DNA from 3 places in the Streptomyces sp. SYP-A7185 genome. Region 1 is predicted to be linked to each of the others. Evidence: riboswitches for the same ligand, from Rfam matches in the RefSeq annotation. Region 1 holds a riboswitch; each other region holds the start of a gene.

The links. A riboswitch is a leader RNA that binds a small molecule or an ion and turns the genes downstream of it on or off. The one in region 1 is predicted to bind S-adenosylmethionine.
Region 2: linked by a shared signal. The riboswitch ahead of QBL25_RS13500 (aminotransferase class V-fold PLP-dependent enzyme) and the one ahead of QBL25_RS37510 (putative leader peptide) in region 1 are both predicted to bind S-adenosylmethionine.
Region 3: linked by a shared signal. The riboswitch ahead of thrC (threonine synthase) and the one ahead of QBL25_RS37510 (putative leader peptide) in region 1 are both predicted to bind S-adenosylmethionine.

Annotation. Positions count from the first base shown of each region.
Region 1 is NZ_CP122310.1:8,557,994-8,568,113, reverse strand. It holds gene QBL25_RS37530 (hypothetical protein) at 1-439, shown strand, start outside; gene QBL25_RS37525 (LLM class flavin-dependent oxidoreductase) at 501-1,628, opposite strand; gene QBL25_RS37520 (NtaA/DmoA family FMN-dependent monooxygenase) at 1,643-3,112, opposite strand; gene QBL25_RS37515 (LLM class flavin-dependent oxidoreductase) at 3,131-4,387, opposite strand; gene QBL25_RS37510 (putative leader peptide) at 4,464-4,598, opposite strand; SAM riboswitch class IV at 4,637-4,750, opposite strand; SAM riboswitch class IV at 4,949-5,093, shown strand; gene QBL25_RS37505 (cell envelope biogenesis protein OmpA) at 5,501-6,250, shown strand; gene QBL25_RS37500 (M13 family metallopeptidase) at 6,312-8,273, opposite strand; gene QBL25_RS37495 (ATP-binding cassette domain-containing protein) at 8,333-10,120, opposite strand, start outside.
Region 2 is NZ_CP122310.1:3,060,812-3,070,931, forward strand. It holds gene QBL25_RS13490 (SLC13 family permease) at 1-661, shown strand, start outside; gene QBL25_RS13495 (glycerate kinase) at 695-1,900, shown strand; gene QBL25_RS13500 (aminotransferase class V-fold PLP-dependent enzyme) at 1,855-3,234, opposite strand; SAM riboswitch class IV at 3,398-3,514, opposite strand; gene trpD (anthranilate phosphoribosyltransferase) at 3,589-4,653, opposite strand; gene QBL25_RS13510 (cytochrome b) at 4,792-6,423, opposite strand; gene QBL25_RS13515 (Rieske 2Fe-2S domain-containing protein) at 6,420-7,475, opposite strand; gene QBL25_RS13520 (c-type cytochrome) at 7,472-8,281, opposite strand; gene QBL25_RS13525 (heme-copper oxidase subunit III) at 8,365-8,985, opposite strand; gene QBL25_RS13530 (hypothetical protein) at 9,164-9,565, shown strand; gene QBL25_RS13535 (Ig-like domain-containing protein) at 9,626-10,120, opposite strand, start outside.
Region 3 is NZ_CP122310.1:4,546,981-4,557,100, reverse strand. It holds gene QBL25_RS19830 (trehalose-6-phosphate synthase) at 1-233, opposite strand, end outside; gene QBL25_RS19825 (hypothetical protein) at 353-2,413, opposite strand; gene QBL25_RS19820 (glucosyl-3-phosphoglycerate synthase) at 2,497-3,441, opposite strand; SAM riboswitch class I at 3,608-3,742, shown strand; gene thrC (threonine synthase) at 3,760-5,067, shown strand; gene QBL25_RS19810 (MoaD/ThiS family protein) at 5,162-5,437, shown strand; gene QBL25_RS19805 (cold-shock protein) at 5,862-6,065, shown strand; gene groL (chaperonin GroEL) at 6,428-8,053, shown strand; gene QBL25_RS19795 (esterase/lipase family protein) at 8,161-9,414, opposite strand; gene QBL25_RS19790 (hypothetical protein) at 9,639-10,120, opposite strand, start outside.

The sequences.
Region 1 (10,120 bases):
ACTGGCCGCACTGCTCGCCCACTACGCGCGGGCCGCCGCCACCCCCGCGCCCTCACCGTGCGCAAGCCCGGCGCACACCCAGCCCCCTCCGCCGGGCCCGCAGGCCCAGCCACGGGCACCCCAGCACCCCCAGCACCCCCGGCCCTTCGGCCCGGCAGCACAGCCCCCAGGCGTACGGGCCCCGGGCGCCCACGGCCCGGCGACCGCTCCCCTCACCTGGGGCGTCTCCCCGCAGGGCACGCCGCCCGATGCCACACCCCGGGCCCAGGCCCAGTGCGTGGACGGCAGTTCGGCCTGCGTGAGCGACGGATACGGGGGCTTCACCTGCCTGGCCTGCTGTCACGGCACCTGGCACGACATCGGCCCCTGCCTCTACGGCAAGTGGTTCGGCTGCAACGGCACCAACTACAACGCCTACAACTGCTGGCCCATCGCCTGATCCCCGCCGCCCCTGCCCGTCCGCCGGGGGCGTCCTCGCCCCGGCGGACGGACCGGACCGGTCACCTGCGCCGCCACTCCTCGGCGAGCAGCTCGTAGGAGCGCACCCGGTCGGCGTGGCCGTGGGTGATCGTCGTGACGAGCAGTTCGTCGGCCCCGGTGGCCTCCTGGAGCTGCTCCAGGAGGTCCGCCACGCGCCCCGGGGAGCCGATGAACTGGGTCTCGGTGCGGTCCTCGACCAGGGCCCGGTCCGCCTCGGTCCAGACGTGCCGCCGCGCCTCGGCCGGGGTGGGGAACTGGATGGCGCCCTCGGCCGTACGGATGCTGCGGACCCAGGGGCCGTAGCCCGCGGCGAGTTCACGCGCGGTCGCGTCGTCCTCGGCCACGACGACGTCGGCGGAGACGCTGACGTACGGCTCGTCGAGTACGTCGGAGGGCTTGAAGGCGGCGCGGTAACCCTCCGCGGCTTCGAGCACCGTGCCCGGGCTGACGTGGTAGTTCGCGGCGAAGGGCAGGCCGTTGCGGCCCGCCACGTCCGCGCTCTGGCCGCCGCTGCTGCCCAGGATCCACACCTGGATGTCGGCGCCCTCGCCGGGCACGACATGCGCCTCGACGCCGTCGTCGGACCGGTACGTTCCGGCGAGCAGCGCGAGGATGTCGTCGACCTGCTCCCCATAGTCCTGCGCCTGGGCGTGCGGCTGCTGGAGCAGCTTGCGCTGGAGGGCGACGCGGGGCGAGCCGAGCAGATGCTCGTAGGAGAACCGCGCCGGGATCCGCAGGCCGTTGGGGGCGCGGCCGTCGACGACGGGCGTCGTGGTGGGCGGTGCGGCGGCGGGCGTCCCGGGCGGCTTGCCGCCGGAGCGGCCCAGGCCCAGGTCGAGGCGGCCGGGGTGCAAGGCGTCGATGAGGCCGAACTCCTCGACCGTGGAGAGCGCGGTGCGGTGGCCGAGCTGGACGGCGCCCGCACCGAGTCGGATCGTGGAGGTCGCGGCGGCGGTCAGGGCGAGCACGACCGCCGGTGAGGTGCCCGCCACGCCCGGGTTGAGGTGGTGCTCGGCGAACCAGTAGCGGGCGTAGCCGAACCGCTCGGTCTGCCGGGCGAGGTCGATGGAGTGGTGCAGTGCTTCGGCGGCGGTGGAGCCGGACGAGACCGGGACCAGGTCGAGGACGCCGAGAGGGATGGCTGACATGTCTGTGGTCCTCCTCAGTGGCCGGCCGACGCGGGCACGGGTTCGGGCTCCGGCGTGGGTACGGACGCGGGCGCGGACAGGCTCCGGTCCGCGTCGGGGTGGGCCAGGCCCAGGTGGTCGCGCAGGGTGGTGCCCTCGTACTCCGTGCGGAAGACGCCGCGCTCCTGGAGCAGCGGGACCACGGTGTCGGCGAAGGCGTCGAGGCCGCCGGGGGTGATGTGCGGGACGAGGATGAAGCCGTCGGAGGCGTCGGCCTGGACGAAGGAGTTGATCGCCTCGGCGACGGTGGCCGGGGAGCCGACGAAGGACTGGCGGTTGCCGGTCTCGATGACGAGGTCGCGGATGGACCACTTGTTGGCCGCGGCGAGCTCGCGCCACTCCCGGGCGGTGGCCAACGGGTCGCGGTACATCCGCACTTGGGCCCGGCCACGGGCCACGGTGTGCTCGCCCAGGTCCGGGTCGATGTCGGGCAGCGGGCCCTCCGGGTCGTACGCGGAGAGGTCACGGTTCCAGACGAACTCCAGGTGCTTGATCGCGGTGGCGCCGCTGACCTGGAGGCGCCGCACCTGCCGGGAGAGCTCCTCCGCCTCGGCGTCCGTGTCCCCGAGGACGAAGGTCGCGGCGGGCAGGATGAGCAGCTGGTCGTGGGTGCGGCCGTGGCGGGCGAGGCGGCCCTTGACGTCGGTGTAGAACTCCTGGCCTTCCTTGAGCGTGCTGTACCGGCTGAAGATCGCGTCAGCGCCGGCCGCCGCGAACTCCCGTCCCTCTTCGGAGTCCCCGGCCTGGAAGATGACCGGTCGCCCCTGGGGGCTGCGCGGGACGTTGAACTGCCCCTGGATGTCGAAGTGCTGCCCCTGGTGGACGAAGGCCCCCGCCTGCGCGTCGCGCAGGAAGGTGCCGCTGTCCTGGTCGGCGACGATCTCGTCCCCGCGCCAGGAGTCGAACAGCTCCCCCGCCGTGGCGAGGAACTCCTTGGCTCTGGAGTAGCGCTCCTCCTGCGGCAGGAATCCGCCGCGCCGGAAGTTCTCGCCGGTGAAGGCGTCCCAGGAGGTCACGACGTTCCACGCGGCGCGTCCGGCCGAGAGGTGGTCGAGGCTGGCGAACTGGCGGGCCACTTCGTAGGGCTCGTTGAAGGTGGAGTTGATGGTGCCGGTCAGACCGAGGCGTTCGGTGACGGCGGCCAGCGCGGTGAGGACGGCGAAGGTGTCGGGCCGTCCGACGACGTCCAGGTCATAGATCTTCCCGCCCTGTTCGCGCAGCCGCAGCCCCTCGGCGAGGAACAGGAAGTCGAACTTGGCGCGCTCGGCGGTCCGCGCGAAGTGCGCGAAGGAGCTGAACTCGATGTGGCTGCCGGCCTCGGGGTCGCTCCACACGGTGGTGTTGTTGACGCCGGGGAAGTGTGCCGCGAGGTGGATCTGCTTGAGCGGCTTGCCCGGTTCGCTCGCCCGGTTCGTGCGCTCTGCCGGGTTCGGTGACTTGCTCATGAGGGATTCCCTTCCGGCTCAGACGGTGGCGGCGTAGCGGCTGGCGGGGCGGGCAAGGCCGAGGAGCCCGCGCAGGGTGTCGGCCTCGTACGTGCGCCGGAAGGCGCCGCGCCGCTGGAGTTCGGGCACCAGGCCCCGGGTGATGGCCGGCAGGTCGTGGCCGAGGACGGCGGGGCGCAGCCGGAAGCCGGTGAGTCCGCCCTGCTGCAACTCCTGGAGCAGGTCGGCCAGTTGCGTGGGCGTCCCCGTGAAGACGCGGGCGTCGCTGGTGTACGGGTGACCGGCGAGGGTGTCCAGGCGCTCGCGGCGGGCCGCGGCGGCGGCCGGGTCGTCGTCGAGGAACACCACCAGATCGCCGAAGAGGTGCAGGGGTTCGTCGGCGCGTCCGGCCGCGTCCTGTTCGCCGCGGACCGCCGTGACGATGGCGCGCGCGTGCGCGGTGTCGCGCGGGGTCACGTAGCCGACGTCGGCGGAGCGGCCGAGGAGCCGGAAGGGCGCGTCGGTGGGGGTCTCGTGGGCGAGGGCGCTGACCACGGGCCGGCCCTGCGGCGGGCGGGGCGTGATCGAGGGGCCCTTGACGCTGAAGTGCTTGCCCTCGAAGTCGATGTAGTGCAGCTTGTCGCGGTCGATGAAGCGGCCGGTGGCGACGTCGCGGATCTCCGCGTCGTCCTCCCAGCTGTCCCAGAGGCGGCGCACGGCTTCGGCGTAGTCGGAGGCCTCGTCGAAGAGGTCGTAGGTCAACTCCCGTACGTCCGGCCTGCCGAGGTCCTCGACGCCGTCCAGGGCGGGAAACGTGCGGCGCCCGAAGTGCGCGGCTTCGTTGCGGCGCGCCGACACCTGGACGCGCACGCCCGCGCGGCCCGTGCTCACGTAGTCGAGCGTGGCGATCGCCTTGGATATGTGGAAGGGCTCCGTGTGCGTGGTCACCACCGTCGGCACCAGGCCGATGTGGCTGGTCAGCGGGGCGACGCGGGAGGCGATGAGGACGGCGTCGAGCCGCCCGCGGACCTGGTCGGTGCGTCCGTCGGGTTCGGTGAAGTGCGAGGACTGGAGCCCGAGTCCGTCCTCGATCGTCACGAAGTCGAGCAGGCCGTGCTCGGCCTCGGTGACCAGGTCGGCCCAGTAGGGGGCGGTGAGCAACTCCGTGGGGCGGGAGACCGGTTCGCGCCAGGCGGCCGGGTGCCAGCCCGCGCCGTCGAGCGCGACGGCGAGGTGCAGCGCGGCGGTGGGAGCGGAGGAGGGCAGGGGGGATGAGGGCGAAGGTGATGACGACACGAAGGAGTGCCTTCCTGATCGACCGTACGAGAACACCGGCCCCTCGGCTGCGAGGGTGCGGCGGCGGGGTGACGGGTCAGGAACGACAGAGCGCGCCGGCGACGCGCTGGAGGTCGATGTGCGGCCGGGAGTACAGATGGACCTGGTGGCTCGGGGCGATCACCAGGACGCGCGGGGCAGGCACGGGCGGCACCAGGGGCACGTCCGTCACCTCCGCCCTTCCGGTCCGGCGGGCCACAGGCCTCGCCGGTCTCGCGCTTGCGGAACCCTGGTCGGGAACCGCCCGGTCCGCACCTGGAGCACCCCGCCGCGAGGGAGGGTTGCCGGTCAGCAAGCCAGGGCTTGACGCTGACGCTCGTAACCTGCTCGGACGTTACGTGAGGTCGTGGCCGCGCGCAATGCCCGTGGATCATGGCCGCGCTCACAGCTCCGCACGTCTCCCGCGGCCGGTCTCCGTCAGGGTCAACGGGCGGGCCGCGCCTTCTGTTCCGCTTGCGCGCACGGAGTTTCCCGGAGGCCTTCTTGACGGCGGGGGAGCAGCGGACCCAGACTTCCCGGGACGGTCACGATTGTCAGCGCCCGCCCGGCAGGGTCCCTGCCCGAGCGGGTCTTCGGCCCCGGCCCGCTGACAGGCAACCCTTCCTCCGCGACGGGGTGCCCCGGGTGACGACCGGGTCCCGCCGTGGCGGCGGGGCAAGCGCGGCCCGGGGTAGGACGGGCCTCGACGGCAGGGCTGGTGCACATGTCCAGGGCGGTCGGTGAGCGGAACAGCACCCGGCGACCTCCCCTGTCCATGCCCAGGCCCCGCCCGCGCGTCCTGACCAGGCGGCTGCACATCGATCTGCTGCGGGTGTGCAGCGCGTCGGTCCCAGCCGCCTGACGTCCACGCGACGCGGACGCTCCAGGTCCACGCGAGGCACAGGCGCCGCGTCCACGTGACGCGGGCGCCGCACGTCCACGTGACCGGGCTCGGGCGCGCCGCGTCCACGCGGAAACGACGCCCCTGACGCGGGGCGCCACCGGTGCGGGCCACTGCCGCCCTGCATCCCCCTCTCCCCCACCGTGCCACCGGCGCCCGGCGCCGGTGGCACCCCTTCCCCTGTCTGGAGAGTCATGCCCGAGGTCACGTCACACCGCCGCCACCACGCCTCCCTCACGGACTCCCACGCCTCGTGCGACGACGCGGGCTCGCCGCCCGGCTGTCCCCCGGCGATCCGCAGCCGGATCGGCGCCGACCTGGCCGGTGGCTTCTATCCCGCGCCCCACCGCTATCACCTGTATCTGTCGGCCGGATGTCCGCGCTCCCTGCGGGTCGCGATCACGCTCGATCTGCTCGGGCTCCGGGACGCGGTCACCACGACGCTCCTGTCGCCGGACACCGCCTCGGCGACGCTGGAGGGCCTGCACGGCTACTACGAGGCCACCGAGCACCACTTCGACGGGCCGCTGACCGTCCCCGCCCTGTGCGACCGGTGGAGCGGGCACGTCGTCAGCAATCACACGCCCGACATCGTGCGCGACCTGGCCTGCCGTCTCGCCGCCCACGGCGAGGGCCTGCCGCTCCAGCTGCGCCCGTCGTCCCTCGCGGCCCGGATCGACGCCTGGCACGACCAGCTCGCGGCGCCCCTGACCCCCGCGACGCTGGAGCACCTCAACCGCCGCCTGGCCTTTCGCGCCTACCTCGTGGGCGATGAACTCACCGCGGCGGACGTGGACTTGTGGGCCCGCCTCGTCCACGAGCCGCCGGGCACCACGGCCGCCCACCCCGACGTGCGGGCCTACGTACGGCGCCTGCACGACCACCCGTCCTTCCGCGCCAACCATCCCCGCATCGGCGAGGCGGACCACCGGGCGGCGTCCTGACGGCGGCACGGGATCGGGGGCGGCCGCGGCGAGGCGCCGCGACCGCCCCCGTGGGCTCAGGTCACCAGATCCTGACGCGCTCCGCCGGGTCCAGCCACAGCCCGTCGCCCTCCGTCGTCCCGAACGCCTCGTGGAACTCGTCGAGGTTGCGGACGATGTTCGCGCGGAACTCCGGCGGCGAGTGCGGGTCGATGGTGAGGTACTGCTGCTCCTGCTCCTTGCGGCGCTTGGTGCGCCAGCAGTACGCCCAGTTCATGAAGAGCCGCTGGGAGCCGGTCGTGCCCTCGCTCTCCGGCATCGGGGCCCCGTCGAGCGCGATCTTGTACGCCGTGTGCCCGATGGTCAGGCCGCCCAGGTCGCCGATGTTCTCGCCCACCGTCAGCGATCCGTTGACGAACTCGCCGGGCAGATTGCGGGGCGAGAACGCGTCGTACTGCTTGACCAGCGCCTTCGACTTCGCCTCGAACGCGGTCTTGTCGGCCGCGGTCCACCAGTCGTTGAGGTTGCCCGCGCCGTCGTACTGCGCGCCCTGGTCGTCGAAGCCGTGGCCGATCTCGTGGCCGATGACCGAGCCGATGCCGCCGTAGTTCTCGGCCGGGTCGGCGTCGGGCGAGAAGAACGGCTTCTGGAGGATGCCCGCGGGGAAGCAGATCTCGTTGGTGCCCGGGTTGTAGTACGCGTTGACCGTCTGCGGCAGCATGAACCACTCGTCGCGGTCGACCGGAGCGCCGATCTTGGCGAGCTGGCGGTCGGACTCGAAGGCGGCCGCCGCGTGCGCGTTGCCGAGCAGGTCGTCGGCGGAGACCCGGAGAGCCGAGTAGTCCCGGAAGGTGTCGGGGTAGCCGATCTTGGGACGGAACGTGGCGAGCTTCTCGTACGCGCGCTCCTTCGTCTCGTCCGTCATCCAGTCCAGGCGGGCGATCGACTGGCGGTAGGCCTCCAGGAGATTGCCGACGAGGTCGTCCATCATCGCCTTGGAGCTCGGCGGGAAGTGCCGCGCCACGTACTCCTTGCCGACGGCCTCACCGATGGCGCCCTCGACGAAGGCGACCGCCCGCTTCCACCGGGCGCGCAGCTCGGGCGTGCCGTTGAGGGTGCGGCCGTAGAACTCGAAGTTGTTCCGCACGAACGGGTCCGTGAGGTACGGCGCGCTGGCGCGCAGGACCCGCACCAGCGCCCAGTCGCGCCACTGCTCGATCGGCACCTCGTCGAGCGTCGCGGACAGGTGGCGGAGGTAGGACGGCTGGCGGACGCAGGTCTCGGCGATGGTGGCCTCGGAGCCGCCGAGGCCTTCGGCGAAGGCACGCCAGTCGAAGTGCGGGGCCAGGGTGATCAGTTCGTGCAGGGTGAGGAGGTTGTAGGTCTTCTGCACGTCACGCGTCTCGGCCCGCTCCCAGTGGCCGGCGGCGAGCCGGGTCTCCAGGTCGAGGACGGTCTGCGCGGCCTCGGCGGGCGCGCCGTGCCGCCCGAGCGTGAGCAGCTCGGTGAGGTGGGCGAGGTACTTCTCGCGGATCTCGGCGAACTTCTCTTCGCGGTAGTACGACTCGTCGGGCAGGCCGAGCCCGCCCTGGAGGACGTTGAAGAGGTAGCGGTCGGAGTCGCGGTCGTCCGAGTCGATGTAGGAGCCAAAAAGGCCGGAGCCGCCGATCCGCTCGAAGCGGCCGAGGAACGCCGCGAGCTCCCGGGTGTCGCGCAGCCCGGCGACCTCGTCGATCAGGGGTTGCGCGGGGGCCAGGCCGCGCGCGGCGATCGTCTCCTCGTCCATGAAGGAGGCGTACAGCGTGGCGATCTTGTGCGCGTCATCCGGGGCGGCGCCGGCCGTCGTGGCCGACGCCAGCTCCTGGATGATCACCTTGACTTGTTCCTCGGCCGTGTCGACCAGCTGTACGAAGGGGCCCCAGCTGGAGCGATCCTCGGGGATCGGCTCGTGCTCCAGCCAGTGACCGTTGACGTGGCCGAACAGGTCGTCCTGCGGCCGGATCTCGGGGTTCATGCCCGCGCGGGCGTCATCCAGCATGCTCATTCACGCACCCTACGCGGCCGAAGCGGCCGAGCACGATCGGCTTGTGCCCCGATCCGGGCTCAGCCGGCCACGTACTCCCGCAGATGCCGCGCCGTCACCGTGTCACCCTCGGCCACCAGGGACGCGGGCGTGCCCGTGAACACCACCCGGCCGCCGTCGTGACCGCCGCCGGGGCCCAGGTCGATGATCCAGTCGGCGTGTGCCATCACCGCTTGGTGGTGCTCGATGACGACCACGGAGTTGCCGTCGTCGACGAGCCGGTCGAGCAGCGCGAGCAGCTTGTCCACGTCGGCCAGGTGCAGTCCGGTCGTCGGCTCGTCCAGGACGTACGTCGAGGACTTCTCGGCCATGTGGATGGCGAGCTTGAGGCGCTGGCGCTCGCCGCCGGAGAGCGTGTTGAGCGGCTGGCCCAGCCGCAGATAGCCCAGTCCCACGTCGCTGAGGCGGCCGAGGATGGTGTGGGCCTGGCCCGTGGGGAAGAAGTCGTGTGCCTCGGCGACCGCCATGCCGAGGACCTCGCTGATGTTCTTGCCGCGCAGCCGGTAGGTGAGGACCTCGGCCGTGAACCGCTCCCCCTCGCACTGCTCGCAGACGGACGCCACCCCGGCCATCATCGCCAGGTCGGTGTAGATCAGGCCGATGCCGTTGCACTTGGGGCAGGCGCCCTCGGAGTTCGCGCTGAACAGCGCCGCCTTGACGCCGTTGGCCTTGGCGAACGCGGTGCGGATCGGGCCGAGCAGTCCGGTGTAGGTCGCCGGGTTCGAGCGGCGCGAGCCGCGTATGGGTGACTGGTCGGCCACCACCACGCCCTCCCGACCCGACAGGTAGCCATGGATCAGCGAGCTCTTGCCGGAGCCGGCGACCCCGGTGACCACGGCGAGCACCCCGAGCGGGACGTCGACCTCGACGTCCTTGAGGTTGTGCCGGTCGGCGCCCTTGATGGACAGCTGTCCCTTGGGCACCCGCACCTGCTCGCGGAGCCGGGCCCGGTGCTCCAGATGCCGTCCGGTCAGCGTCCCGGAGGCGCGCAGGCCCGCCACGTCACCGGTGAAGCAGATCTGACCGCCCGCGGACCCGGCCGCGGGCCCGAGGTCCACCACGTGGTCGGCGATCGCGATGACCTCCGGTTTGTGCTCCACCACCAGGACGGTGTTGCCCTTGTCGCGCAGCCGGATCAGCAGGTCGTTCATGCGCCGGATGTCGTGCGGGTGCAGGCCGATGGTCGGCTCGTCGAAGACGTACGTCACGTCGGTGATGCTGGAGCCGAGATGGCGGACCATCTTCACGCGCTGCGCCTCGCCGCCGGACAGCGAACCCGACGTGCGGTCCAGGCTCAGATAGCCGAGCCCGATCTCGACCAGGGATTCGAGCAGTTCGCGCAGGCTCGCGATCAGCGGTGCGGCCTCGGGGTCGTCGAGTCCGCGGACGAACGCGGCCAGGTCGCTGATCTGCATCGCCGAGCAGTCGGCGATGTTCAGGCCGCCGATCCGCGACGACAGGGCGGCCGCGGTCAGCCGCGTGCCCGCGCAGAGCGGGCAGCGGGCGAACACCACGGCACGGTCCACGAAGGCCTTGACGTGCGGCTGGAGCGAGTCGCGGTCCTTGGCCAGCCAGGTCCGCTGCATCTTGGCCAGCAGACCTTCGTACGTGAAGCCGTTCGAGCCCACCTTCACCTTGACCGGGGCCTTGTGCAGGAGGTCGGCCCACTCCTGTTCGGTGTAGTCCTTGAGCTTCTTGTCGGGGTCGTGGAAACCGGAGTTGGCCATGACCTGCCAGCTCCAGGAGTCCACCGCGTAGTTGGGGACGGTGATCGCGCCCTCGTTCAGGGAGAGTTCACGGTCCACGAG
Region 2 (10,120 bases), 5.5 Mb from region 1:
GGAGCACAGCGAGCAGCCGGTCACCGGAGCCTGGGAGCCGGGCGAGACCCGCTGCGCCCTCCTGCTGGCCACGGTCGTCGCCCTGTGGTGCAGCGAACCCCTGCACCAGGTGCCGCCCGCCGTGGTCGCGCTGATCGGCGCGGTCGTGGCCTCCTCCCCCGCCCTGGGCACCGTACGCCTGAAGGACGCGCTGCGGACGGTGCCGTGGTCGCTGCTCCTCTTCATGGCCGCGACGATGGCGATGGGGGTCGCGCTCGCCGAGTCGGGGGCGGCGAAGTGGCTGGTGGGCGGGGTCCCGCTGGAGGTTTCGCCCTGGCTCTTCCTGGCCGTGGTGGTGACGGTCAGCACGGCCGCGCACCTGGTCCTCCAGTCCCGCTCGGCCCGCTCCTCCGTCCTGGTCCCCCTCGTCGTCGCGGCGGCGGTCGGCGCGGGCGTCAACCCGGTCGCGGCGGCCCTGGCCTCCACGGCGGCCGCCGGGTTCTGCCACACCCTGCCCGCCTCCGCGAAGCCCGTCACGCTCTTCGCCGACATCCCCGGCACCCCCACCTACACCCCGCGCGACCTGCTGCGCCTCTCCGCGGTCCTGGCGCCCCTGACCGCCGCCCTCGTCCTGCTCTTCGCCGTGGCGCTCTGGCCGCTGCTCGGCGTCCCCGTCCGCTGATCCCGCCCTGATCCCGCCCGCACTGGAGACCCCATGCTGACCCGTTTCGCCATCGCCCCCAGCGGCTTCAAGGAGTCCCTGTCCGCGCGGTCCGCGGCCGAGGCCATCGCCGAAGGAGTACGCCGGGTCGTCCCGCACGCCGAGACCGATCTGATCCCCCTGGTGGACGGCGGCGAGGGCACCGCCCGCGCCCTGGCCCACACGGGCGGCGGCCGCCTGGTCGCGCTGCCCGCCACCGGTCCCGTCGGGCAGCGGATCGGCACGCACTTCGCCCTCCTGCCGGACGGCACGGCGGTCGTCGAGATGGCCGCCGTCGCCGGGCTCTCGCTGGTCCCGCGCGATCTGCGCGACCCGGGCGCCACGACGACGTACGGCGTCGGCGAGCTGATCCGCGCCGCGCTGGACGCCGGCGCCGGCCGGATCCTGGTGGGCTGCGGCGACTCGGGCACCTCGGACGGCGGCGCGGGCGCGCTCCAGGCGCTCGGCGCCCGGCTCCTGGACGCCGACGGCTGGGAACTGCCGCAAGGAGGAAGGGAGTTGACCCGCCTGAGCCGCATCGACCCCTCGGGCCTCGACCCGCGCCTGAAGGACACCGAGATCCGGGTCGCCTGCAACCCCTTCAACGTCCTGACCGGCGAGCGCGGCGTCGCCCGCGTCTTCGGCCCCCAGAAGGGCGCAACTCCCGCACAGGTCGAGCAGCTCGCGGCGGCCCTGGAGCACTGGGCGCACGTCCTGACCCGCGACCTGCGCGCCCCCTCGGACCTGGCCCTCGGCCCCGGAACGGGCGCGTCCGGCGGCCTGGGAGCCGGTCTCGCGGCGCTCGGCGCCCAGCTGCTGCCCCGCTTCGACGTCCTGCTCGGCCATCTGGACCTGGACGCGCGGCTGGCCCGCGCCGATCTCGTCGTCACCGCCGAGGGCGCCCTGGACCACCAGACCCCGCGCGGCAAGGTCCCCGCCGAAGTGGCCCGGCGCGCCAAGCGGTCCGGCCGCCCGGTCCTGGTCCTCGCGGGCACGATCGGCCAGGGCGCCCACCACGTACGGGCCATCGGTGTGGACGCCTACAGCGCGATCCTGCCCGCGCCGGTCTCGCTCACCGAGGCGCTCGGGCGGGGCGGCGAGTTCCTCACCGACGCGACCGAGCGCGCTCTGCGGATGATCGTCCTGGGGTCACGCCTGCCGGGGCGGCCCCGGGTTCAGGCGGTGGTGTCCGGCACGCAACGCCCGTCCTCGGTGCGGTAGTTCCAGCGCGCGCCGTCCGCCACGAGCTCCTTGACGGCGCGCACGAAGCGCTCCACGTGCTCGTCGGGGGTGCCGGCGCCGAAGCTGACGCGGATCGCGTTCAGCGACTTCTCGCCGGGCGCGGCCTCGGGGGCGCCGCACTCGCCCTGGGTCTGCGGGTCGCTGCCGAGCAGGGTGCGCACCAGCGGGTGGGCGCAGAACAGGCCGTCGCGTACGCCGATGCCGTACTCGGCGGAGAGCGCGGCGGCGAAGTGCGAGCTGTTCCAGCCCTCCACGACGAAGGAGATGACGCCGACGCGCGGCGCGTCGTCGCCGAAGAGCGAGAGCACCTTCACGGCGGGCACCTCCGCGAGGCCCTCGCGGACCTTCGCGATGAGTTCGCGCTCACGCGCCACCAGCGAGTCGAAGCCCGCCTCGGTCAGCGCCTTGCAGGCGGAGGCGATGGAGTACACGCCGATGACGTTCGGCGAGCCGGCCTCGTGCCGCGCGGCGGTGTCGTGCCACTCGACGTCCACGCCGCCGCCTGCTTCCTTGGGGCGCCGCGCCACCTTGCGCGAGGCGCCGCCGCCCGCGAGGTACGGCTCGGCCTCCTTCAGCCAGTCGGAGCGGCCCGCGAGGACGCCCGAGCCGAAGGGCGCGTACAGCTTGTGGCCGGAGAAGGCGACCCAGTCGACGTCCAGCTCGCTGATGGAGACCGGGTGGTGCGGCGCGAGCTGCGCGGCGTCCAGGACGATGCGGGCGCCGTGCGCGTGGGCGGCGGCGGCGAGCTCCCTGACCGGCCACAGCTCGCCGGTGACGTTCGACGCGCCGGTCACGCAGACCAGGGCCGGGCCGTAGGGGTCGCGGTCGGCGAGGGCGCGCTCCAGGGTGGCGACGGCCTGCTCGGGGGTGCGCGGGGCGTTGAGGTAGGTCACGCGGGCGTCGCGCCAGGGCAGCAGCGAGGCGTGGTGCTCGGTCTCGAAGACGAAGACCTGGCAGTCGGCGGGCAGCGCGGCGGCCAGCAGGTTCAGCGAGTCGGTGGTCGAGCGGGTGAAGACGACCTGGTCGTCCTCGCGGCAGCCGAGGAACTCCGCGACGGTGACCCGGCTGTTCTCGAAGAGGTCCGTGGAGAGCTGCGAGAGGTATCCGGCACCGCGGTGCACGCTGCCGTAGTACGGCGCGTACGCGGCCACGTCGTCCCACACGCGCTGGAGGGCGGGGGCGCTCGCCGCGTAGTCGAGCGCCGCGTAGGTCACCTCGCCGCCGGTGACGAGCGGCACGGTGACGTCACGGCCGAGGACGGGCAGCGGGGTTGCACAGAGGGTCTGGTCGGCGGCGGCGGTGGTGACGGACATGGCGAACTCCCGTGGGAAGGCAGGCGAGTTCACTGCAAGGGCGCACGAAGGGCGTTGCAGTGACGAAGAGAAAAGGGGGTGCGGAAAGGGGGCCGGAAGCCCTATCGCATTCGCTTGCTCACGAGACTGCTCCCTTGAGGACCAGGACCCCAGGGTTCGCAGGGGTCCGCGCTTGCCACGGACCTTGCTGTCCACGGCCTGGTCTTCACCCGGGGCACCCCGCCACGGACGGAGGGTTGCCGGACAGCGAGCCGGGGCCTAATCGCTGTCACTCATGACCTGCGCAGCATCTTGCCACACGATCTTCCCGGTGCCCACCGCAGTCCGGCATCCGGACTGCGGTGTGCGCCACATTCAGCGGTTGCTGGCCGCCACCCACAGCTCAAGGGCCTTCTTCGCGGCCCCGGAGTCGATGGCCTGCGCGGCCCGCCCGATACCGGCGCCGATCTGCTCCACGAGGGTCCCCTCGCCCGGCGAGAGCGCCACCAGGGCCGCCGCCGTGTTGAGCAGCACGGCGTCCCGCACCGGGCCCTTCTCGCCGTCCAGGAGCCGCCGCGCGACCTCGGCGTTGTACGAGGCGTCGGCCCCGCGCAGGGCCTCCACGGGAACGAGGTCGATGCCGACGTCCCGCGGGTCGAAGGCCTCCTCGCGCACGGCTCCGTCGCGCACGACCCAGACCCGGGAGGTCGCCGTGGTCGTCAGCTCGTCCAGGCCGTCGTCGCCGCGGAAGACGAGGGAGGAGTTCCCGCGCTCGGCGAAGACCCCGGCCACGATCGGCGCCATCCGCGGGTCGGCGACGCCGACCGCCTGGGCCCGCACCTTGGCCGGGTTGGTGAGCGGACCCAGCGCGTTGAACACGGTCCGGATGCCCAGCTGGCTGCGCGCCCCGCCCGCGTGCCGCAGCGCGGGGTGGAACTTCACGGCGAAGCAGAAGGTGATCCCGGCTTCCTCGGCCACCTCGACGACCCGGTCCAGCGGCAGCTCCAGGTTCACCCCGAGCTTCTCCAGGACGTCGGAGGCGCCCGAGGCGCTGGAGGCCGCGCGGTTGCCGTGCTTGACGACCTTCGCGCCCGCGCCCGCGGCCACGATCGCGGACATCGTGGAGATGTTGACGGTCTTGGCGCCGTCGCCGCCGGTGCCGACGATGTCGACGGTCTGCCCCGGCACCTCGATCACGTTGGCGTGTTCGTACATCGTGCGGACGAGGCCGGAGATCTCCTCCACGGTCTCGCCCTTGGCCCGCAGCGCGACGACGAAGCCGGCGATCTGCGCGTCGGTCGCCTCGCCGCGCATGATGCGGTCCATGGCCCAGGCGGTGTCCTCCGTGCTCTGGTCACGGCCCTCGAGCAGCCCGTTCAGCACACTCGGCCAGGAACGGGCCGCCGCGGTGTCGCCTCCTGCGGGGGTCACAGCGCTCATCTGCCGCTCCTGGGTTCGTCTAGACATGGGACAGGAACACCTTATCCAGCTCGAAGGACGGCAAAGAGCCCCGTCCACGCACTGAACGTGCGCGGGACGGGGCTCTCGCCGTGGCGACCTTGTCAGTCGGTCAATCGGTCAGTGGTGGCCGTGGCCGCTGGTGATCTCCTTGTACTCCTCGGTGGTGGGCTTGGGGATCTGGTTGTCCTCCCCGTAGTAGCCCTTGCTCAGCTTGGCCCGGAGCTTCTGCGTGCCGGACACCTTGCGCTCGACGCCGTTCTCGTCGACCGAGGGGCCGATCTCGAGCGGCGCGTACTGCTCGTGCGCGGTGAGCGTGTGCAGCTGCTCCCGGTTGAGCGGCTCGTGGACCTCGATGAACTCACCGTGCGGCAGGCGCTTGATGATGCCCGACTCGCGGCCGTGCAGGACCTTGTCCTTGTCGCGCCGCTGCAGACCCAGGCAGATCCGCTTGGTGGCGATGAAGGCGAGGACCGGTGCCACGAAGAAGGCGATGCGCACGAACCAGGTGATCGAGTTGATCGACAGGTGGAAGTGCGTGGCCCAGAGGTCGTTACCACCACCGACGAGCAGCACGAAGTACCAGGTGATCCACGCGACGCCGAAGGCCGTACGGGTCGGGACGTTGCGCGGGCGGTCCAGGATGTGGTGCTCGCGCTTGTCCCCGGTGACCCAGGACTCGATGAACGGGTAGACCGCGATCGCGACCAGGACCAGCGGGAAGATGACCAGCGGGATGAACACGCCCAGGACGAGCGTGTGACCCCAGGCGTTGATCTCCCAGCCCGGCATGACACGGATCAGGCCCTCGGAGAAGCCCATGTACCAGTCGGGCTGCGCTCCGGTGGACACCTGGTCCGGACGGTAGGGACCGAGCGCCCAGATCGGGTTGATCGTGGCGATCGCCGAGATGGCCGCGATCACACCGAAGACCAGGAAGAAGAAGCCTCCGGCCTTCGCCATGTAGACGGGCAGCAGCGGCATGCCGACGACGTTCTTGTTGGTCTTGCCGGGGCCCGCGAACTGCGTGTGCTTGTGGTAGAAGACCAGGATCAGGTGCGCCACCACGAGGCCGAGCATGATGCCCGGCAGCAGCAGGATGTGCACCGAGTAGAACCGGGCCACGAAGTCGCCGCCGGGGAACTCCCCGCCGAACAGGAACATCGACAGGTACGTGCCCACGATCGGCACGGACAGGACGGCGCCCTGCATGAAGCGCACACCGGTACCGGAGAGCAGGTCGTCCGGGAGCGAGTAACCGGTGAAGCCGGTGAACATGCCCAGGACGAACAGCAGGAAGCCGAAGACCCAGTTGACCTCGCGGGGCTTGCGGAAGGCACCCGTGAAGAAGACGCGCATCATGTGCACGAACATCGCCGCGAGGAAGATCAGCGCCGCCCAGTGGTGGATCTGCCGGATGAGCAGACCACCGCGCACGTCGAAGCTGATGTGCATGGTCGAGTTGAACGCCTCGGACATCAGCTGGCCCTGCAGCGGGATGTAGCTGCCGTGGTACTCCACCTCGTTCATCGACGGGTGGAAGAACAGGGTCAGGTACACACCCGTGAGGATGATGATGATGAAGCTGTACAGGCAGATCTCACCGAGCATGAAGGACCAGTGGTCCGGGAAGATCTTGCGCATGTTGGCCTTGGCCAGGGAGTAGATCCCGAGGCGGCCGTCGGCCCAATCGGCGACCCGCTCACCTGCGGGTGCCTGCTTCTTGCGGTTGTCGTTCGACGGAGTACTCATCCGCGCTCCCAGAAAGCAGGACCGACGGGCTCGGCGAAGTCGCCGAGCGCCTCGAGGTAGCCCTCTTCGTTCACGCCGATGCGCAGCTGCGGCAGCGCGTGACCGGCCGGGCCGAAGATCACTCGGGCACCGTCGGAGAGGTCGAAGGTGGACTGGTGGCACGGGCAGAGGACGTGGTGCGTCTGCTGCTCGTACAGGGAGATCGGGCAGCCGACGTGCGTGCAGATCTTCGAGTACGCGACGACGCCGTCGTGCGACCACTCGAGTTCCTGCTTGTCCTTGATGTTGTCCGGCTGGATGCGGACGATCATCAGGGCCGCCTTGGCGATCTCCTTCTGGAAGTCGTGGTCGTGCTCCTCCAGGCCCTCGGGCTTGGCGAAGGTCAGCGAGCCCACCTGGACGTCCGACGGCCGCAGCGGCTCGTTCGTGTTCATGTTCACGAGCAGCTTGCCCTTGGACCACAGCGTGTGCCGCAGCTTGTCCTCGGGCAGCGGACCGAGGTCACGCAGCAGGACGACGCCGGAGAGCGGCACCATGGCCAGCGCGCCGAACATCGTGTTGCGGATCAGCTTGCGCCGGCCGAACTGCGACTCCGCGGCACCGGCCTTGAAGTCGGCCATGACCTTGGCCTTGACCTCGGGCTCCGCCTCGATGGGGTGCCGGTCGTCGGCGACCTCCACGTCGGACATCAGGGTGCGGGCCCAGTGGACCGCGCCCGCGCCGATGCAGAAGAGCGCCACGCCCAGGGTCATGCCCAGGGAGAAGTTCAGCGCGCTGATGTGGCCGATCGGCCAGATGTAGACGCGCTTGTCGACCGGGAACGCCACGTACGAGGCGATGAAGCCGATCGTGGCGAGCATCGAGAGCGTGAACAGGAAGGCGATCGCGCGCTCGGACCGCTTGGCGGCCCGCTCGTCGATGTCCTGGACGCGGTGCTCATGGGGCGGCAGCCCCGGGTCGGCGAACGGGTTCTCGTCCGCGACAGCCACCGAGCCGTGCTCGGTCTCCTGCGCGCTGGGCAGGTTCTCTTCTGATTTCTCTTGGCTACTCATGACTTCTTGGCCTTTGCGGTCCGAGCGGCGACCCACACGGCGACCGCGATCAGCGAGCCGAGACCGAAGATCCAGCCGAACAGGCCTTCACTGACCGGACCCAGGCCACCCAGCTTCAGACCGCCAGGGCTCTCGGTCTGTTCGCCGTTGACCGCGTCGAGGTACGCGATGATGTCCTTCTTGTTCTTCTCCGGCATCGTCGTGTCGGGGAAGGACGGCATGTTCTGCGGGCCGGTCTGCATGGCCTCGTAGATGTGCTTCGGGGAGACATCCTCCAACGAAGGAGCGAACTTGCCCTTCGTCAACGCGCCGCCCTCACCGGTGAAGTTGTGGCACTGCGCGCAGTTGGTGCGGAACAGCTCGCCGCCCTTGGCGATGTCCGCCCCGTCCGGGCTGTACTGCTTCTCGGTGGGGATGGTCGGGCCCGCGCCCAGCGAGGCGATGTACGCCGCGAGCTGGTCGATCTGGGCCTGGTTGTAGATGGCCTTCTTCTTCGGCGCCTGGGCGCCCGGCTGCTGGAGCGGCATGCGGCCGGTGCTGACCTGGAAGTCGACGGCGGCTGCGCCGACGCCCACCAGGCTAGGACCGTCGGTGGACCCCTGACCGCCGGTTCCGTGGCAGCTGGAGCAGCCCACGGAGTACAGCTTCTTGCCCTCTTCGATGGCAAGGGACTGGGCGGTGTCGTCGGCCTGCGCCTTGTCCGCGGGTGCGAACGCGGCGTACAGCCCCCCGGTGGCCGCCAGCGCGAGGAGTAGGACGACGACCGCCGCCAGCGGGTGGCGTCGTCGTGCGGAGAGCTTTTTCACGGATTACCCCGGTGTCAGGATCTTCTGCGTCGATGCTTCTGGAATGAGTCGGAACGTCAGGCCCTTCGTGAGCCCGGCCCCGTTTACTTGATCATGTAGATCGTGGCAAAGAGACCGATCCAGACAACATCGACGAAGTGCCAGTAGTAGGACACGACGATGGCTGCGGTCGCCTGCTCATGGGTGAACCTCTTGGCCGCGTACGTCCTGCCGAGGACCAGCAGGAAGGCGATGAGGCCGCCTGTCACGTGCATGCCATGGAAGCCGGTCGTCAGGTAGAACACCGAGCCGTACGGGTCGGACGAGAGCGAGAGGCCCTCGTGCTTGACCAGCTCGGTGTACTCGTACACCTGACCACCGATAAAGACCGCACCCATGATGAAGGTGACGATGAACCACATCCGGAGCTTCTTCACGTCACCACGCTCAGCGGCGAACACGCCTAGCTGGCAGGTGAGGGAGGAGAGCACCAGGATCGTGGTGTTCGTCGCCGAGAACGGGAAGTTCAGCGCGGACGCCATTTCCTTCCAGTGCTCAGGTCCTGTCACCGATCGCAGGGTGAAGTACATCGCGAAGAGGGCCGCGAAGAACATCAGCTCGGAACTCAGCCAAATGATGGTTCCGACGCTGGTGAGGTTCGGCCGATTGACCGGCGGGTGCGCGTGCCCGGTATCTACTGTCGTTGCTGTCGCCACGACCGACATTATGTCGGTCGCTTATCCCGCCCTCACCCCGGGGGGTGCCGTTCGGAGTGTCTGCGGGGTGTGTCCAGCCCGTATGGCCCATCGAAGGGCTGTCCGAACCGCTGTTGACGGGGTGTCCGGAGGAGTAGCATCCGCGCATCGGTCCCCGGCCGAATGCCCTCAACGAAGCGGAGGAACAATGCAGCCGACCGCCACGGTGCTGGTCTACAGCGACAACGCGAGCACCCGCGAGCAGGTCCGGTTGGCCACCGGACGCAGGCCGGCGGCGGACGTTCCCGCGGTCGAGTTCATCGAGTGCGCGACGCTGCCCGCCGTGCTGAAGGAACTCGACCGGGGCGGTGTCGACGTCTGCGTCCTGGACGGCGAGGCCACCCCCGTCGGCGGCATGGGGGTCTGCCGTCAGCTCAAGGACGAGATCTTCCACTGCCCGCCCGTGCTCCTGCTCATGGGGCGCCCCCAGGACGCCTGGCTGGCCACCTGGAGCCGCGCGGAGTCCGCGGTGACCCTTCCGGTCGACCCGGTCGAGTTCGCGGACGCCCTGGCCTCCCTGCTGCGCGCCAGGCTGGCCGTCGAGGCCTGAGACCACGGCAGAAGGCCCCGTGCCCGGGCACGGGGCCTTCTGTGCTGTTCTGCGGGGCTTCTAGACCTGCGGCCGCAGTCGGGCCGCGTCGACCTCCGCGGGGCCCTCCTTGGCGCCTCCGACCAGGGCGCTGCCCTCCCGCCACTTCTTCCAGCCGACGTTCCAGTCGCCGTATCCGTTGCCGAACGGATCCATGTCCGCGCCGTAGCTGTTGACGACCTTCACGATGTCGCCCATCCGGACGGTCTCGTAGAACCAGGCGGCGTCGCCGGTGCTCATGCCCGTGCAGCCGTGGCTGGTGTTCGCGTACCCCTGCGAGCCAACCGACCAGGGCGCGGCGTGCACGTACTCGCCGGAGTCGGTGACCCGCGTCGCGTAGTAGACCATCTTGTCGTAGAAGTCCGATGCGCCGATGCTGGCGCTGGTCATACGTACGGAGTACTCCTTGCCCAGCACCACCTTGACGCCGTTGCGCGTGGAGTAGCCGGGCTTGCCCGTCGTCACCGGCATGGAGTTGATCTCCTCGCCGTTGCGGTAGACCGTCATGTAGTGCGA
Region 3 (10,120 bases), 4.0 Mb from region 1:
ACGCCCGGCTCGCCGACCCCGCGCCGCACGGCCTCGCGGTCGCCCTCGCCCAGCGCCGCGCACACCCACAGGGCCCGCTCGCCCCCCTCGGACCCGCCGATCGCGCTGAGCCCGGAGACAAGCCCGCCCCCGCCGCGCTTGGCCGTCAGTTCACCGCTGTCCTCAAGGGTGTAGGTGACGGGGCCGCGGTTGGACGCGACGAGGATCTGGGCGGAGGAGTGCTCGGAGACCATGTGGCGAAACCTAGCCCCTGAGGGCGGTACTCAAACGTACGGCCGGACCCCGGCGGGCCCGGCCGTACGCGTTCGGTCACCGGCCGCGGACCACCGGTGACCTGTCGATCGTCAGCGGCCTAGTCGCGCCTGCTCCGCGCCGCCGCCACCGCCAGGACGCCCAGGGCGCACAGGGAGATCGCCAGACCGGCGTACAGCATGGTGTCCGAGTCGCTTCCCGTGTCGGCCAGTTGCCCCGGCGTGCCGTCGCGGCTCACGGGCGCGGCCTGCTGGTCCTGCGGGGCGGGCCGTGCCTGCACCCGCCGGGCCAGGATCGCCGAGGTGCACGGGTCGTCGCCGCCCCGCACGGCCCGGGGGCAGTTGCTGCCGGGCATCGTCACGGTGATCACCCGGACCGTGCCGGCCTTGCAGGACAGCTTGAGCCGCTGGGTGACGGTGACCTTGCCGTGGGGCCGGACGTCGCCCTTCCAGACGTACCGCCCGCCCTTCTTGGTGACCGTGCCGCTGCTGGCCACCGGCTCGGAGCCGGGGGTCGCCTGCCAGGACGCGGTGGCCCCGGTGCGGGTGCTGGGCGAGGGGTTCTTGACGGTGATGGTGTTCTTGACCTCGCTGCACGGCGGAGCGGTGCGCCGCGCGGGCACGTTGCTGACCTTGACCGGCGGCTGCCTGCGCTCGATGACGGGCGCCGCGCCGCAGCGGGGGTCGGTGCTGCCCGCGTCGCAGTTGGAGCGCGGGGACTCGACGTCGACGTCGTTGAGCAGCTTGCCGTCACCGGTGACCGGGTCGTGGACCTTCACCGAGTACGTCACCGTCGCGGTCCGCCCGGCCGGGATGTCGCCGGTCCAGCTGATCTTCGGCTTGGTGTACGAGACCTCGCCGGTGCTCGCCTTCGCGTCCTCGCCGTACGTCGCGTCGTCGAGGTTGTCGCTCAGGTCGTCGCTGAACTTGGCGTTCGGGTAGTCCAGCTTGCTGCTGTTCTTCGCCTTGACCGTGTAGGTCAGGGTGTCGCCCGGCTTGATCTTCTTGGGGCTCGCGGTCTTCGTCACCTCCAGGTCGGGGACGGGGACGGAGAGCGCGAGGGCCGAGGGGACGTAGGTGTCGCCCTTGGTGGAGAAGCTCAGCGTGGTGGAGGTCGCCCCGACGGGGATCGGTTCGGCGGCGGGCGCGCGCGTGCCGCTGCCCGTGACGTCGAACTCCTTGGCGTCGATGGAGAGGTTGTTGCGCATCTTCGGGGCGAGGGCGCCGTCGTCCTCGCTGATGAAGAAGTTGTTGGTGTTGCCCGTGTGCGTCTCGGTGATGTTCTGGCCGCCGACCGCGAACCGGTCGCCGGGGGTGTTCCAGTCGCCTTCGTACGCGGTGACGCTGGCGCGCGGCTTGCCGTCGGTGCGGTAGAAGCCGTCCACCTTGACGCTGGTGGCGGGCGAGGTGGAGCGCTGGAGGACGTGGCCGCCGTAGACGTATACGTTGCGGCGGTCGGGGGCGTGCTCCTCGTCGGGCGCGTCGTACTTGTAGACGACCGTGAGGGACCAGCCCGCGACGCAGCCCTTGCCGGTGGGCGCCCAGATGTCGCCGACCGCGACCGGGACGGGGCTTCCGGTGCCGGTCACCCCGCCGAAGAGGTCGGTGACGTCGGCCTCTCCGGTGTAGTAGTGCGGGCCGTTGGTGGACGCGGGGTCCCTGACCAGGTCGGTCGGGTCCACCTGCACGGGGGTGGCGCCCGCCACGCTGACGGCGGGCACCGTGTCGAGCGGCTGGCCGGGGGAGGGCCGCACGTCGGCACCGGAGATGTCGCAGCGCTTGAGCTGCGCGCCGCTCGGTCCCTTGTACGTGCCGTCGTTGCCGCCGAAGAAGAGCCGGGCGTAGGCGACCTTCGCGCCGGGCGGGATCGCGACCTGGCCGGTGCTCGACCCGTACCGGTCGTCCATGCCCGCGGCGTTGATCCGCTGCATGACAAAGGTGTTGTTGTTGTCCTTGCCCTCGCCGTCCGCGGCGGTGGCGCAGCGCGCCGCCATGCTCGCGGGCGTCGTCGGGCAGCCCATGACCGTGTTGCCGATGGTCTTGAAGTCGCCGTACAGCGATTCGTCGTAGCGCTTGGCGAAGGGCTCGACCACGTCCGCGGCGGCGGGCGCGGTGGCCGCGCCGAGCGCCCCTGCCGCGAGGGTGGCCGTCGCCGTGGCCACGGCACCGACGCGTCGCGCGCTTCCCATTACCTGTCTGACCCACATAAGTGGGGAATGTAGACAAAATGCACGGTTCGGGGTGGTTACGCCACGCGGCGAGCCGTGTACTCCGCGATCCCGCCCATCGGCGGACGCTCCTCCGTGTCCACCGAATGGGTCCGCGGTTCGAACCCGTGCTCGCCCCGTTCGAACTGGGTCAGCTCGGGGCGTACGAGATGGCCGCGCGCGAGCCGCAGCTGCGCGGTCCGGTAGATCGCCGCCGCCATCCTGCCCAGGGCCTGCCCGTCCTGGTGCCGGTGCTTGCGCACGCCCACGTCGACCTGCGCGAGCGCGTCCAGGCCCACGGTGTGCAGCGCGTCCACCAGCAGGCCCAGCTCCACCCCGTACCCGACGGGGAACGGCAGCCGCTCCAGGAGGGACCTGCGCGCCGCGTACTCCCCGCCCAGCGGCTGGACGAACCCGGCCAGCTGGGGCCAGTGCATGTTGAGCAGCGGGCGCGCCATCAGCTCGGTGACCCGGCCGCCCTGCCCCGCCGTACCGGCCAGCGGGCGGTCGTACATCGCCTTCACGAAGTCCACGTCCGGCTCGGTCAGGAGGGGGCCCACGATCCCGGTGACGAAGTCCGCCGAGAACTCCTTCAGGTCCGCGTCGACGAACGCCACGATGTCGCCGCCGGTCACCAGGAGCGAGCGCCACAGGACCTCGCCCTTGCCGGGCACGGCCGGGATGCGCGGCAGGATCGCGTCGCGGTGCACGACCCGCGCGCCCGCCTCCCGGGCGACCTCGGCCGTGCGGTCCCGCGAGCCGGAGTCGACCACCACGAGCTCGTCGACCAGAGGCGCCTTCTCGATGAGCGCGCGGCGGATCTCCGCGACGATCTCACCGACCGTCCCCTCCTCGTCGAGCGCGGGCAGGACGACGCTCACCGAGGCTCCCGACGCCCGTTTGGCGTCGAGGAGTGCGCTGAGCGGACGGTCGGCAACGGACCAGGAACGCCTGGTCAGCCAGCGCTCGGCCTCTTCCAGCACGGGTGGCTCCTCCTGTGTGTGGCCTACATGTGATCCATCTCGCGGTGCGGACGACTATCTCAAGGGTCCAGGCCGTCGGTTACAGTCTTGAACAACGCGGATGACCATCGCATGTCGGGGGTCGGCGCGTCACAAATGCCCCGGGCCCCGAAGCCCGGCGCCATACCGCTCATCCAGAGGGGCAGAGGGATACGGCCCGTTGAAGCCCCGGCAACCATCCCGCCGACCGCGCACGCGAGGTCTCGGTGGGGAAGGTGCCAATTCCGTCTCGCGGCGAGATGCGTCGCGAGGAAGATGAGGAGAAAGGGCCTCGCCTCCATGGCTGCGCAGACCGTCGCATCGAACGACACCACCCCCTCCACCACGGGTTCCGTGGACCTCGGCCCCGCGTCGGGCCTCTCTTGCCGCGAGTGCGGCGAGCTCTACGCCCTCGGCCCGATCTTCGCCTGCCAGGCCTGTTTCGGCCCGCTCGAAGTGGCGTACGACCTGCCGACCGGTGACCCCGAGGCGCTCCGGAAGCAGATCGAGTCCGGCCCCGACAACATCTGGCGCTACGCGCCCCTGCTGCCCGTCCCGGCGGACGTCGCGGACAAGCCCAACATCAACCCCGGTTGGACCAAGCTCGTCAAGGCCGACAACCTCGCGCGCGAGCTCGGCGTCGACCAGGGCAAGCTGTTCGTCAAGGACGACTCCGGAAACCCGACGCACTCCTTCAAGGACCGTGTCGTCGCGCAGGCCATCGAGGCGGCGCGCGCGTTCGGCTTCACCACCCTCTCCTGCTCCTCCACCGGCAACCTCGCGGGCGCCGTCGGTGCCGCCGCGGCCCGCGCCGGCTTCCGCTCCTGCGTGTTCATCCCGCACGACCTGGAGCAGGGCAAGGTCGTCATGGCCGCGGTCTACGGCGGCGAGCTCGTCGGCATCGAGGGCAACTACGACGACGTGAACCGCTTCTGCTCCGAGCTCATCGGCGACCCGCTGGGCGAGGGCTGGGGCTTCGTGAACGTGAACCTGCGGCCGTACTACGGCGAGGGCTCCAAGACCCTCGCGTACGAGATCTGCGAGCAGCTGGGGTGGGTCCTTCCCGACCAGCTGGTCATCCCGATCGCGTCGGGGTCCCAGCTCACGAAGATCGACAAGGGCCTCAAGGAGCTCATCCAGCTCGGTCTGGTCGAGGACAAGCCCTACAAGATCTTCGGTGCGCAGGCCGAGGGCTGCTCGCCGGTGTCCGCCGCCTTCAAGGCCGGACACGACGTCGTGCGTCCCCAGAAGCCGAACACCATCGCCAAGTCGCTCGCCATCGGCAACCCCGCCGACGGGCCGTACGTGCTCGACATCGCGCGGCGCACCGGCGGTGCGGTGGAGGACGTGAACGACGAGCAGGTCGTCGACGCGATCAAGCTGCTCGCCCGGACCGAGGGGATCTTCGCGGAGACCGCCGGCGGTGTGACGGTCGGCGTCACGAAGAAGCTGATCGAGGCGGGGCTCATCGACCCCACGCTCACCACGGTTGTGTTGAACACGGGTGACGGCCTCAAGACGCTTGACGCCGTCGCTGAGACTTCGCAGGCCACCGCGACCATTCGGCCCAGCCTTGAGGCGTTCCGCGCCGCCGGGCTCGCCGACTGACCTTGTTCGCTGCCTGCGGGCCGTTGTGGCTGGTCGCGCAGTTCCCCGCGCCCCTTGCAGGGGCGCTTCCTCCCCGCATCAAGAGGTGAACCCCATGAGCGTCAACGTCCGAATCCCCACCATCCTGCGCACCTACACCGGCGGGCAGTCCGAGGTCGCCGCCGAGGGGGCGACCCTCTCCGAGGTCATCGCCGACCTGGAGGCCAAGCACGCCGGTATCGCGGCCCGTGTCCTGGACGACCAGGGCAAGCTGCGGCGCTTCGTGAACGTCTACGTGAACGACGACGACGTCCGCTTCGAGCAGGGCCTGGAGACGGCCACGCCGGACGGCGCCGGGATCTCGATCATCCCCGCCGTCGCGGGTGGTTGATTCTTTAAAGAAATACCCTGTGTAATGGACATTGCCCCCTCCGCGAGAGAAGCGGAGGGGGCAATTCCATGTGGTTGAGCGCGGTACAGTTGGGAAACGAGCTTCCCCGTTTGTGCCGAGCGCATATACGAAGTCGCCCCGAGGGCGACAAGAAGTAGCCAAAGTGCACTGCCCATTTGCCCTTCCCGTGGCATTTGTCTGGCCCGACTTGCCCTGAACTCCGGCGAATTCTTCGCATATTTCCGATCAGGCGTGCCCAGAATTCTCGTCCGATTGACCTGTTGCAGAGGGCAGTTGGACAGATACATTCAGCCGCGGTCGACGCGTTCCGGCGCACGCCTCCACAACCCATTGGGGGGGTGAGGTCTGACCCGGGTCCGCGAAGTGCGGGTCCGTGCAAGGGCCAGTAATAGGGGAGTTAGGCATGGCTCAGGGCACCGTCAAGTGGTTCAACGCGGAGAAGGGGTACGGCTTCATCGCGGTCGACGGTGGTGCGGATGTATTCGTCCACTACAGCGCGATCCAGATGGACGGCTACCGCACCCTTGAAGAAGGTCAGCGAGTTGAGTTCGAGATCTCGCAGGGCCAGAAGGGTCCGCAGGCGGACATGGTCAAGCTCGCCGTTTGATCTCGGCGCGATCGGCCAGTGACTTAGCGAGTGACGAGGGGCCCGTATCCCGGCAAGGGGTACGGGCCCCTCGATGCGTTCCCCGTGCGTTCCCCGTGCGTCCCTGCCGGAACCCCTCCCGCGCGCCCCTGTGCGTGCGCCCCCTCGTGCGTCGGGGATCCGTGAGAGGCGCTTGCACTCGCAGGGGTCGAGTGCTAATCATTGGGCTTAGCACTCTCCGAGTGAGAGTGACAGAACTTGGATCGGGTCGGTGAGGCCCGCAGGCCGGGTGGGGCAAGGAACCACAAGGCTTGCAGGCCGTCCGTCGCGGGCGCTGACGCGATCCGGATGCATGCCACCCCTGTCCGGGAGGACCACTTCACATGGCCAAGATCATCGCGTTCGACGAGGAGGCACGGCGCGGCCTCGAGCGCGGCATGAACCAGCTCGCCGACGCCGTCAAGGTGACCCTGGGCCCCAAGGGTCGCAACGTCGTCCTCGAGAAGAAGTGGGGCGCCCCCACGATCACCAACGACGGTGTCTCCATCGCCAAGGAGATCGAGCTCGAGGACCCGTACGAGAAGATCGGCGCCGAGCTGGTCAAGGAGGTCGCGAAGAAGACGGACGACGTCGCCGGTGACGGCACGACGACCGCGACCGTCCTGGCCCAGGCGCTGGTCCGCGAGGGCCTTCGCAACGTAGCCGCCGGTGCCAACCCGATGGCCCTCAAGCGTGGCATCGAGAAGGCCGTCGAGGCCGTCTCGGGCGCCCTCCTTGAGCAGGCCAAGGACGTGGAGACCAAGGAGCAGATCGCTTCGACCGCCTCCATCTCCGCCGCCGACACGCAGATCGGCGAGCTCATCGCCGAGGCGATGGACAAGGTCGGCAAGGAAGGCGTCATCACCGTCGAGGAGTCGCAGACCTTCGGTCTCGAGCTTGAGCTCACCGAGGGCATGCGCTTCGACAAGGGCTACATCTCGGCGTACTTCGCCACCGACATGGAGCGTATGGAGGCGTCGCTCGACGACCCGTACATCCTGATCGTCAACTCGAAGATCTCGAACGTGAAGGACCTCCTTCCGCTCCTCGAGAAGGTCATGCAGTCCGGCAAGCCGCTGCTGATCATCGCCGAGGACGTCGAGGGCGAGGCCCTGTCGACCCTGGTCGTCAACAAGATCCGTGGCACCTTCAAGTCCGTCGCCGTCAAGGCCCCGGGCTTCGGTGACCGCCGCAAGGCCATGCTCGGCGACATCGCCATCCTCACCGGTGGCACCGTCATCTCCGAGGAGGTCGGCCTCAAGCTGGAGAACGCCGGTCTCGACCTGCTCGGCCGCGCCCGCAAGGTCGTCATCACCAAGGACGAGACGACCATCGTCGACGGCTCCGGTGAGAGCGACCAGGTCCAGGGCCGCGTCAACCAGATCCGCGCCGAGATCGAGAACTCGGACAGCGACTACGACCGCGAGAAGCTCCAGGAGCGCCTGGCGAAGCTCGCGGGCGGCGTGGCCGTCATCAAGGCCGGTGCCGCGACCGAGGTCGAGCTCAAGGAGCGCAAGCACCGCATCGAGGACGCCGTCCGCAACGCGAAGGCCGCCGTCGAAGAGGGCATCGTCGCCGGTGGTGGCGTGGCGCTCATCCAGGCCGCCGCCGTCTTCGAGAAGCTTGAGCTCGAGGGTGACGAGGCCACCGGTGCCGCCGCCGTGAAGCTGGCCCTCGAGGCCCCGCTGAAGCAGATCGCGGTCAACGCCGGTCTTGAGGGCGGTGTCGTCGTCGAGAAGGTGCGCAACCTGACCGTCGGCCACGGCCTGAACGCCGCGACCGGTGAGTACGTCGACATGATCGCCGAGGGCATCCTCGACCCGGCGAAGGTCACGCGCTCTGCCCTGCAGAACGCCGCGTCCATCGCCGCGCTGTTCCTCACCACCGAGGCCGTCATCGCCGACAAGCCGGAGAAGGCGGGCGCTGCCCCGGCCGGCGGCGGCATGCCGGGCGGTGACATGGACTTCTGATCCCTCGCGGATCAGCGGTTCATCGCTTCACGTCGCTTCACGCGAACCGAGGGCGGCACTCCTTCTCACGAAGGGGTGCCGCCCTCGGGCGTCTCAGGAAGGGCCCGTTACGGCAGGCGGTCCAGGAGCCAGGTGCAGAGTTCTTCCGTGATCAGGGTGTGGGCCTCGTTGTGGGTGGCGCAGAGGTATTCGTCCAGTTCGCTGTCCTGCGACTGTTCCGGGAACGGGGCGTGCAGCTTTTCGTGGGTGTCGATGTCGCGCAGGGCGATCGCGCTCACGGACGGCACGAAGCAGTGTTCGCGGATGTCCGCCTCCGAGCCCAGGCCGATGATCGCGGGGATCTTGTTCAGCTCGTCGGCGAGGATGCCGAAGCCCTCCAGGAAGCCGCCCGGTGCCCCGTCGATCGAGGGCAGGCCCGACGTGCGGATCTGCGGCCTGCGCAGGGTCACCACGCGCAGCTGGGCGACCAGCTTCTCCTCGCCCTCGGGCTGCGTGTAGAGGTGGGTGCCCGTGATCGCCAGGCCCTTGCCGTGGAACGCCTGCTCACCCGGCGCGATGCCGTTGGACACGCCGGTGCGCACGCCGTTGGCCACGCCGATCTTCCGCGGCCGGCTCGGCCAGCCGCCCACCCGCTCCAGCTCCGCGAGGAACTCCACGCGCTCCTTGTCCGTCTCCGGGGTGTCGCCCCACTCGGAGATGTGCTGCCACAGCAGCTGGCGCGAGGCCGGACTGTTCATCTGGTTCGAGAAGGCCGCGTTCAGCCGCCGGATGTAGTGCGCGAACGACTGGAGGGCGATCGGGATCCAGGCGCCCCGGTGCGGGGTGTCGTACGAGAAGTACAGCTGGGTCTGGTGGTCGACGCTCTCGTGCTCCATCTTGGCGAGCGCGTACCGCGTGACCATGCCGCCCATGCTGAAGCCGCCCACGGTCAGCGGGTGGTCGCCGGTGCGCCGCGCGATCGCCTCCTGGATCGCCGAGCGCGCGGCCTTCGCGTTGTCCAGGATGGACGCGCTGCGCTCGTCGAAGCCCAGCAGGATGACGTCGTAACCCCGCCGCCGCAGCTCGCCGATGAACGGGTACCCGCCGCGCTCCATGCCCTCCCACAGAAAGTCCAGATCACTGGCCCCGGTGTTGAAGCCGTCGCTGATGATCACGGGCTTGGTCAGGCCCTGCCGGGGGTCCGCGAGGTACACCCAGGCCTTGCCGCCCGGTAACGCCCACTCCTGGTCCGGGGCGGGCGCGGCCTCGAAGACTTCCCTCGGTCCGGGCGCCAGCGTGATGTTGGCCGCGGCTCCGAAGGCCTCGGAGATCTGCGGTTCGACCGGCTGGCCGGTGTCGTTGAAGTCGTTGTACTCGGTCATGAAGGGTCCCCTCCGGTGGTGCGGCTTCGATGACGGCACGAGCCATCCTCGGTAGGCGTGTTGGCCGCCGGAAGGTGGCCGTCCCGATCCGGCGGGTCGGCGGGAGCCTTTCGGACAGCGGCACGTTGGCCGCTTTCACGTGTGCCGTACGCAGCCCCGCGCCCGTGGCCGGGGCGAGGGCGAGCGCCGTCGTTACGCATGTGCCGCGGTGATGCTCGACTCGGTCATCCTCCGGTGGCCGGGGCCGGGGAAGTATGTCCCGAAGGCGACCCGTGGCGGGGCTGGAGCCGCACGGTCGCGCGGGTCTCCTCACGTGTGGCGGCCCTGGCCGCCGCCGCGTGGGCGCGGACGGCCTCGGGGGACAGGAACGCCGCCCCCGCCCGGGGCGCGTGTCCCGGCCCGCCCCGGCACGGGCCGCAGACACCGCCCGGCAGCGCCTCGGGGCGGCCGGGGGTGCCGCATCTTCCGCACTCCAGTACGCGCAGTACCGGCCGGGGCGGCGGCTCCGGCGGGAGCTTGCTCGTGAGGCGGCTGCGGACGAGGGCCGCGGGGCTGTGGACCGGGCTCGGCAGCCCCGCCGTCAGAGCACGCAGTACGTCCGGCTCCGTTGCCCCCCGCGCGAACCACTCGGTCACCTGCGGCTCCAGGGCCACGCAGTCCGCGTACGAGAGGGACAGGGCGGGGGTCTCGCGGCCGAGCGCCGCCA